2 regions of the Komagataeibacter medellinensis NBRC 3288 genome follow, and region 1 is predicted to be linked to the other one. Evidence: riboswitches for the same ligand, from Rfam matches in the RefSeq annotation. Region 1 holds a riboswitch; the other holds the start of a gene.
What was found. Region 1 has a riboswitch for FMN ahead of ribD (bifunctional diaminohydroxyphosphoribosylaminopyrimidine deaminase/5-amino-6-(5-phosphoribosylamino)uracil reductase RibD). Riboswitches for the same ligand answer to the same signal wherever they lie in the genome.

Region 1 (4,411 bases):
GGCGCGGCCGCCACCAACACGGTTTCGGCGCGGTCGGCGGCCGAAATGCCGGTGGTCACACCTTCGCGCGCCTCAATGGAGACGGTGAACGCCGTACCACGCGGGCAGGTGTTCACCTGTGTCATCATGGGCAGGTTGAGCTGGGTGATCCGCGCAGGTGACATGGGCATACACACCAGCCCGCGTGCGTGGGTGACCATGAAGTTCATGGCCTGTGGCGTCATGAGTTCGGCGGCCATTACCAGGTCGCCTTCGTTCTCGCGGTCCTCGTCATCCACAAGGATGATCATCCCGCCCCGGCGGATGGTCTCTATGGCCTGCGCCAGTGCCGGGGGCATCAACGATACTGACATACGCTCTCCACATATTTGGCAATAACATCGACTTCGATGTTCACTGCGTCTCCTGCCTTCAGGGCACCAAGTGTCGTGTGTTCCCATGTATGGGGAATGATCATGAGGGCGATGCGGAACGCATCGGGCGTACACCCCTCCGCGCCCGGTTCACCTACGGCGTTTAGCGTCAGGCTGATGCCATCGATCGTGATCGACCCTTTTTCCACCAGATAGCGGCGCAGCCGGGCAGGAATGGAAAAGGTGATGTGGCGGGCCTCGCCTGCCGGTTCCACCGCCAGCAGGTGGCCGGTGCCATCCACATGCCCCTGCACGATATGGCCCGACAGGCGGGTGGCGGGTGTGACCGCACGTTCGAGGTTGACGGTATGCCCTGCCCCGATCCGGCCCAGCGCCGTACGGTCCAGCGTTTCCGAACTGATGAAGAAGGTGGCGTTCCCCGCCGCGTCAAACGACGTGACCGTCAGGCACACGCCATTGACGGCAATGCTTTCGCCCAGGCTCAGGTCGGGAATGCCGGTCGCCACGGTAATGTCCAGGTCACGGTCAAGCCGCCGCGCGGCGCTGACGTGTCCCTGGTGCTCGATGATGCCAGAAAACATGCTTACTCCTTCACGGCAGAAAATTCGGGCAGCAGGTGGAGCGGTGTCACATCCCCCCCGCGCACGCGGATGTTGTAGTGGTCCACGCCATCGGCACCTGCGGTAATGGTCAGCCAGTCATGCCACATGCTGCGGGCATCCAGTTCGGCCAGCAGGGCGGGACCCGCTTCCACCATTGCCCAGGTCACGCCTGCGCGGCCCAGCAGATCGGGCAGGGCGGCGAGATCGGTGCACAGGCGTACGTCAAAGCCACGGCTGCGGGCAGCATCCAGGTAGGCTTCATCCACCTCCCCCGTACGGGTGCAGATGGCAAGGATACGGGGCGCGCGGCCTGCGTGGTCGGGCACGCGGCGCACGTCCAGCCCCGGCCGGTCGGCGCGCACGGTGCCGCCTGCGGTAATCACCGCATCGGTTGCGCGGCGTAGGCGGTGCGCCAGATCGAGCGAGGCGGCGGAGGTGAACGTGGTGCGCCCCGGCGGTGGCAGCATGGCCCCCGTGGCGTCCACCGCCTGCTTGACCGTGATCCACGGCTGGCCGGTGCGGGTGAAATGGGCAAAAGGGGCCAGCAGGCTGCTGCACAGGTCGCGCGCGGCAGCCTGCGGGCCGGTAGGCTGGAGCACATGCACCCGCCGCCCATGGTCGCGCAGGTAATCTGCCCCGCCACCCGCAACATGGGGGTTGGGGTCCCGCAGCCCGATCCACACATTACGCACCGGGGTGGCCGCCAGCGCGTACGAACACGGGCCGGTGCGACCGGTATGGTTGCATGGTTCCAGGGTGACGATGGCGGTATGGGCACGATCCAGCAGGCCGCGCGCGCGGCACTGGTTTATGGCCTGTATTTCGGCGTGCGGGGTGCCAGCGCGATGGTGGCCGCCAGTGGCAAGGATGGCGCCATCACGGTCCAGCAGCGTGCAGCCGACCGGCGGGTTGGGTGCCGTGGCACCCACATGGCGGGCAGCCTCGTTCACCGCGGCACGAAAACCATGCGCGATAGCGGGGGGAAGGTCGGGGCCAGTCATGGCACTGGTGGCCTGTGGCAACGCATCCAAAACACACTTCTCCATCCATCCGGACGGACTCAGGGCGCGTAAAACCATCTTCCCGCCTTCCTTGAAGGGAAGGCTGGCCATAGTTTCCGTTCTCTTTCATCCGGACTGTAACCGTCGGTTCCGGAATCACACCGGATCTGCTTGACCCCGGCCCCAGAGGGGGCCGGGCGCTCGCGGACTTATGCCCCTTGCAAAAGGGTGCAATCACCGCCGGTGGGGAATTTCGCCCCGCCCTGAGAACGCCTGCGAACCGGGCAGGTGCCCGATTCGTTTTTCAGTAAGACGATATTGGGAATAATTCTCGTTGATTGCAAGTAGCGTATTTTTTAATCACGCTACTCAATCGTGATTAGACGCGTGCCGACCGGGGTGGAGAAGGGAAGGAACACGACCATGGTGGCCGAAATTGACCAGACGGGCTTCTTCTACCTCGATCCGGCCCAGCAGGCGCGAGCGCAGCAGCAAGACTGCCAGTGCCGCCCCCATAAATGGTCCCAACGCATAGATCCAGAACGATTCCCACTGTCCCGCTACCAGTGCGGGGCCAAAACTGCGGGCCAGGTTGGAGCTGTTGCCCGACAGCCATGCCGAAACCGGGTTGCACAGGCCGAAAAACACGCCGCCCGCCCACGGTGTGAACCATTTCAGCACCGGATGGGCAGCCAGCGCATACAGCATGATGACCAACAGGCAGGTCAGCACCATTTCCGTTACCAATGGCCAGATGACTGCAACACCGGAAAACGGCACTGTAGCGGCAAATGTCGCGGCTCGCGCCATATCCCCCCATATGGGCAGCACATGGCCCAGACCTGCCAGCAGCAGGGCCGCAAGGCAGGCTCCCACCATCTGGGCGGCCACATACCCACACAGGTCCATGCCCGCCAGTTTTCCCGCAAGGCTGAACGCCAGCGAGACGGAGGGGCTGACATGCGCCCCGCTTACACGCCCGAATGGCGTGTAAGCGGCTACCGTTCCCGCCAGACCGAAGAACACGCCGCACAGCATGGTCTGGATCTCGGGATGCGTGGCAAGCGCGCGCCCGACCGGGGTATAGGGCGCGGTCAGCACCGTGACCGACACGATGCCACACAGCATGAGCACCATGGTGGCCACCATCTCGCAGCCATACAGTTTCCAGTGTAGCGGATGATCGGGGTGGGGGAGCCCGGCAAGCGGTCGGTCCGTGGGGGGCGGGGTATCCGGTGGCCGGGTTGCAGTCATGGCGTATACTCCCTTACTGGCACATGTAGAGGTCTTGAATTACAGGAAGAAATGGTGTGTTATAAATATAATCATGCGAATATATGCCGTACATGAGACTGTTCAATGCATGGCAGCTAAACGTTTTTCCTATATAGGGTGGAATCTGTTCCTATATTTCTGTTGCCATGCGGTACGCAGCGCTCTGTCGGTCCTGTCCATGCGGGCTGGCGGTAGATATTGTCGGATTCTTGTTTTGTTAACCCGGTATACAGGGGCAGGCGCGCCAGACTGATGGATTGCTGTTGTAAAAAGGGCCATCCCGGCCGCCATGCAGATGCCTGCCATGCAGGTCGGCCAGCGCGGCCGGGTCTGTTGCTGGGGAGTATGGTCGCCATGCTGGGTGGGTTGGTGGCATCACCCGCCCAGGCGGACGACATGGCCGAGATCCGCGCCATCCATGCCGAAATGCGGCGGCTGGAAGCCAAGGTCGAGCAGCTTGAAGCCCATCACGGCATGAGCCGGGGCAGCCAGAACGTGGTGGCGGGCCGTACCTTGCGCTCGGGTCCGCATACGGGGGGGCGTGCTGTCTACAGCGCACCGTCAGGCCAGATCAGCGCTATGCCGGACCTCTCGCAGCTGACTATTGGCGGTCCCGCCATGTCGGATGATGCGCAGGCGGCGGCAGCAGCCGAAAACACCATGACCGAGGCGATTATTCCCGCCCAGGCCAAGCTCGACCTTGATTCCTCCAGCCCGCTGGCCATTACCCAGACCGGCGTGGACAGCCTGCCGCCTGTCTTTCGCATTGGCGGCGTATCGGTAAGGTTGGGCGGGTTCATCGACTTTTCTAACATCTACCGCAGCAAGAACCTGACCAGCGGCCCCGCCACCAGCTGGGGCAGCTTTCCCTATGCCAATAGCCCCAATGCCCATACGGGTGAGTACCGTCCCTCCGCGCAGCTGACGCGCCTGAGCGTGCTGTTGCAGGGCTCGCCCACCAAGGACGAGACGCTGTCGGGTTATATCGAGACTGATTTCGGGGGCGCTGCCGGTACCGCCAACAGCTACCAGACCAACAGCTACACGCCGCGTATCCGGCAGGCGTACATGACCTACAGCAATACCAAATGGGGCTTCCACGTCCTGGCGGGGCAGGCATGGAGCCTGACTACAGGCTACACGCAGGGCCTGCTGTCAC
Region 2 (4,411 bases), 820 kb from region 1:
CAGGTCCTCGGGGTAGTGCTCGTTGCCCGCCACCTGTAGCGGCAGCACGTCGGCGCTGGACTGGACCGCGATCTCACGCGCACGCAGTTCAATCTCGCCCGTGGGCAGGTTCGGGTTCTTGGTCGCACCATCACGCAGCACGACTTCTCCAGTAACCGTCAGCACGCTTTCCACGCGCACGCGCTCCGCCGTTTCCAGCACGGGGGAGCCTGCGGGGATCACGATCTGCGTCATGCCGAAATGGTCGCGCAGATCAATGAACAGCAGGCCGCCATGATCGCGCTTGGAATGTACCCATCCAGAAAGGCGGGCCGTCTGCCCGGCGTCGGCAGCCCGCAGGGCCGCACAGCTATGGGTACGATAGGGATGCATGATCTTGTCCTGATTCTACCAGATTTGGGGGAGTGCGCCCCATGGGGCCACACCCGGTTGCAGGCGCGACAAAGCCAATCCCACCCGCGCCTGTCAAGGTTATAGGTGGCAGCCCCGGCCTGCGGGGCCGTACCTTACACGTATTCGGGGAACAGGTCGCACAGCCCGTCCGCAGTAGCGGGGCAGCGGCCGCGTTCGGTAATCAGCCCGGTCACAAGGCGCGCGGGGGTCACGTCAAACGCCGGATTGGCGGCCGCACTGCCATCGGGCACAAGCTGTACGCTGGTCACATGACCTGCTTGATCCCGGCCCTGTATGTGGGTGACTTCCCGCCCGCTGCGTTCCTCGATCGGGATTTCCTTCACGCCATCACTGATGGTCCAGTCGATGGTGGTAGATGGCAGCGCCACCCAGAAGGGCACGCCATTGTCATGCGCCGCCAGCGCCTTGAGATAGGTGCCGATCTTGTTGGCCACATCTCCCGTGCGGGTCACGCGGTCGGTACCCACAATCACCATGTCCACCTGGCCATGCTGCATCAGGTGGCCGCCAGCGTTATCGGCAATGACCGTGTGCTTAACCCCGTGGCGCCCCAGTTCCCATGCCGTCAGCGAGGCCCCCTGGTTGCGCGGGCGGGTTTCATCCACCCACACATGCACGTCAATACCCCGGTCATGCGCCATGTAGATCGGGGCAAGGGCGGTGCCCCAATCCACGGTTGCAATCCAGCCAGCGTTACAGTGGGTCATAATATTGACCGGGCCGGGACGGCGGGCAGCGATTTCCACGATCAGTTCAAGGCCCTGCCGACCAATGGCCTCGTTCTGGATCACGTCTTCATCACAGATGCGCCCGGCTTCGTCATACGCTGCCGCAGCACGGTCCGCGACGGCCGTGGTGCGCAGGCGGGTCAGCATGCGTCGGATCGCCCAGCCAAGGTTGACCGCCGTGGGCCGCGTGGCCGCAAGCAGGGCCGCGTCACGTTCCATGGCTGCATCGCTGCTGTCATGTCGCAGCGCCAGCGCCAGCCCGTAGGCCGCAACAGCCCCGATCAGCGGTGCGCCACGCACCTGCATAGTGCGGATGGCGTGCGCCACCTGGTCACGCCCGGTCAGGCGCAGGATATCAAGCGACCACGGCAGACGGGTCTGGTCAAAGATATGGACCGACCAGCCATCATCCGTGTCCACCCATACGCTGCGATAAGAGACGTTATCAATTTTCATATAATACTTGCCGCCATTGAAAAGCCAGAACACACAAAAGGGAGCGTAGGGAAACATTCGGCAGGCTGTTATTCAAGCCCTGATCTACCATGCGCCTTTAATTCCGGCAGATCTGGTCCCTTGCAGCGTCCCTTTATCATACAACCGGATCATGGATGTCTCCACAGGCTTGCTGCCATTGCAGCACTCCCCTTATTGTGGGTGCCAGTGTTCTCAGGGCGGGGTGGAAGTCCCTACCGGCGGTAACAGGCGCACGGCCTGAAGCCCGCGAGCGCCCGGCATGCCCTGCGTGCCGGAGTCAGCAGATCTGGTGGGAAACCAGAGCCGACGGTTACAGTCCGGATAGAAGAGAACTGGCGGCTGCACGGCCCATGCGGGCGATCGGTGCGCGCCCGTGATCGCCCTGGATGACGACCGAGTCCACCAGGGGAGACATGACACATGACGACTTCACACGAAAACCATAACACGGCGCCCGCCCCATCACCGCAGAACATTTATGATGATCCGCGTTTTTTTGAAGGGTACCGCACCCTTCGTGAACAGGACACGGGGCTGAACGGCGCACTGGAGATCCCGGCCATGCGCGGCCTGCTGCCCGACCTGCGCGGCAGGGCCGTACTCGATCTGGGATGCGGGTTTGGCGACTTTGCCCGCCATGCCCGCGCACAGGGCGCAGACCGGGTTACCGCGCTGGATGTATCGGCAAACATGATCGAGGCCGCACGCGCGCTGACCCATGATCCGGCCATTACCTACCTGCACGCCTCCATCGAGGACTGCGTGACGGCACAGGCGGCCTTCGACCTTGTGGTTTCATCCCTTGCCCTGCACTACATCGCGGATTATCCGGCCGTGGTGCGCCGCGTTTTCGATAGCCTGAAACCCGGCGGCACCTTCATTTTTTCCGTCGAGCATCCGCTCCAGACCGCCCACCCCGTGGGGTGGGTGCGTGATGCGGAGGGCAACAAGCTGCACTGGCCACCCGACCACTAGTTGCAGCAGGGCTGCGCGCAGCACGTCATGGTTTGTTGATGGGGTAATCAAATACCACTGCACGATGGAAACCTACGTCAACACGCTTCTCGACTGTGGCTTCCGGCTCCGCCATCTAGCCAAGCCCTGCCCGCCTGCCGATATCCTGCAGGGCCGGCCTGATCTGGAAGATACACTGCGCCGGTCCCCCATGCTTATTCTTGTGGCCCCAAAAACCATTGAGAAGAAATAATAAAAATTTCCAGATTACCCCTTCTTTTCAGGACGGCAGCGTTCGTCGAAGCTTTTTGAAAAAAGCTTCACCAAAAATTTTTTCACGCTTCAAAACGGATCTGCCCCGCCATGCGGCATGCATGGCGGGGCAGATCACACTGGCAGTCAGGCAGATCAGCCCTGGGGACCGTCCGTCAGCGGCAGGCGCGTCAGGATTGCGGTCAGGCGCTGGGCAAATCCGGTCGGATCCTTCGGGCTTTCACCATCCTGGATGCGGGCCATATCCATCAGCACAAGGGCAATATCCTGCACCGGGTCGCCATTTTTCACCCGCGCCGCAAGGTCTGCGATCAGCGGGTGGCCCGGGTTGACCTGCAGCACGGGCGCCGTGTCAGGCACCTGCTGGCCGCTGCGCTTCATCAGGCGGATCATCTGCAGGTCCGGCCCGGATTCGGGAGCTGCCAGCACCACGGCGCTGTTAACCAGACGGTTGGTACCCTTCACATCCGATACCGCATCACCCAGCGCTTCCTTCAGCGCGGGAATGACCACTTCCAATGCTGCCTTTTCATCCGCCGTCTCCTCCGGGGCACCGAACTTTTCCAGGTCGGTGTGGAACTGGCTGATGTTACGCAGGGGCGTATCCTTGTACACACCCAGACGGTCAGGCCAGAAGGAATCCACCGGATCAGACAGCAGCAGCACCTCGATCCCGCGTGCGCGGAAACCTTCAAGCTGCGGCGAGGACGGCAGCATTTCCGTGCGGTCGCCAGTCAGGTAGTAAATAGCTTCCTGCTCGGGCTTCCTGCGCTCCAGATACGCATCCAACGTGGTCCAGCCTTCCTGCGTGCTGGAGCGGAAACGAGCGATTGTGGCCAGTTCCGTACGGTGCTCGGCATCATCCCAGATCCCTTCCTTGAAGGTGGGGCCGAAATTGTCCCAGAACTTGTCAAAATCCGCCTCGTCCTTTGCGCGGGTCTTGAGTTCGGAGATCACGCGGTTGGTCACCGCCTTGCGGATACGCGCCAGCACCGGTGTAGCCTGCAGCATCTCGCGCGAGACGTTGAGCGGCAGGTCCTCAGTATCCACCACGCCGGTCACGAAGCGCAGCCACGGCGGCAGCAGGCCCGCATCATCGGTAATGAACATGCGGCGAACATGCAGGCGGATCTGGCTTTCGCGCACCGGTTCGGCAAACTCGAAGGGCTTGCTGCCGGGAATGAACAGCAATGCCGAGAACTCCATCATGCCTTCGGCATGCCAGTGCAGTGTGGCCCACGGCGTATCGAAATTGTGGCTGACGTGGCGGTAGAACTCGTTAAGCTGCTCTTCCTCAATGCCACCACGCGGCTTGCGCCACAGCGCCGTGCCCTTGTTGGCCGAAGTTTCCTCGCCATCCTTAACGATGGTAATGGGCCATGAAATGTGGTCGGCCCATTTGCGCACGATGCTCTCAAGCTGCCATGAATCAAGGAAGTCGTTCGCATCGTCCTTGATGTGCAGGATGATGTCGGTACCCGGCTTTTCACGTGTGGCGGGGCTGATGGTATAGTTGCCCTTGCCGGTAGATGACCACTGCCAGGCTTCATCGCTGCCCGCGCGAC

Region 2: linked by a shared signal. The riboswitch ahead of GLX_RS13015 (class I SAM-dependent methyltransferase) and the one ahead of ribD (bifunctional diaminohydroxyphosphoribosylaminopyrimidine deaminase/5-amino-6-(5-phosphoribosylamino)uracil reductase RibD) in region 1 are both predicted to bind FMN.

The regions. Positions count from the first base shown of each region.
Region 1 is NC_016027.1:1,962,263-1,966,673, forward strand. Features, by position in the region: gene GLX_RS09155 (bifunctional 3,4-dihydroxy-2-butanone-4-phosphate synthase/GTP cyclohydrolase II) at 1-338, opposite strand, end outside; gene GLX_RS09160 (riboflavin synthase) at 338-955, opposite strand; gene ribD (bifunctional diaminohydroxyphosphoribosylaminopyrimidine deaminase/5-amino-6-(5-phosphoribosylamino)uracil reductase RibD) at 958-1,977, opposite strand; FMN riboswitch at 2,092-2,252, opposite strand; gene GLX_RS09170 (MIP/aquaporin family protein) at 2,347-3,231, opposite strand; gene GLX_RS09175 (hypothetical protein) at 3,607-4,411, shown strand, end outside.
Region 2 is NC_016027.1:2,785,334-2,789,744, reverse strand. Features, by position in the region: gene aspS (aspartate--tRNA ligase) at 1-372, opposite strand, end outside; gene mtnA (S-methyl-5-thioribose-1-phosphate isomerase) at 507-1,598, opposite strand; FMN riboswitch at 1,804-1,956, shown strand; gene GLX_RS13015 (class I SAM-dependent methyltransferase) at 2,040-2,594, shown strand; gene htpG (molecular chaperone HtpG) at 2,982-4,411, opposite strand, start outside.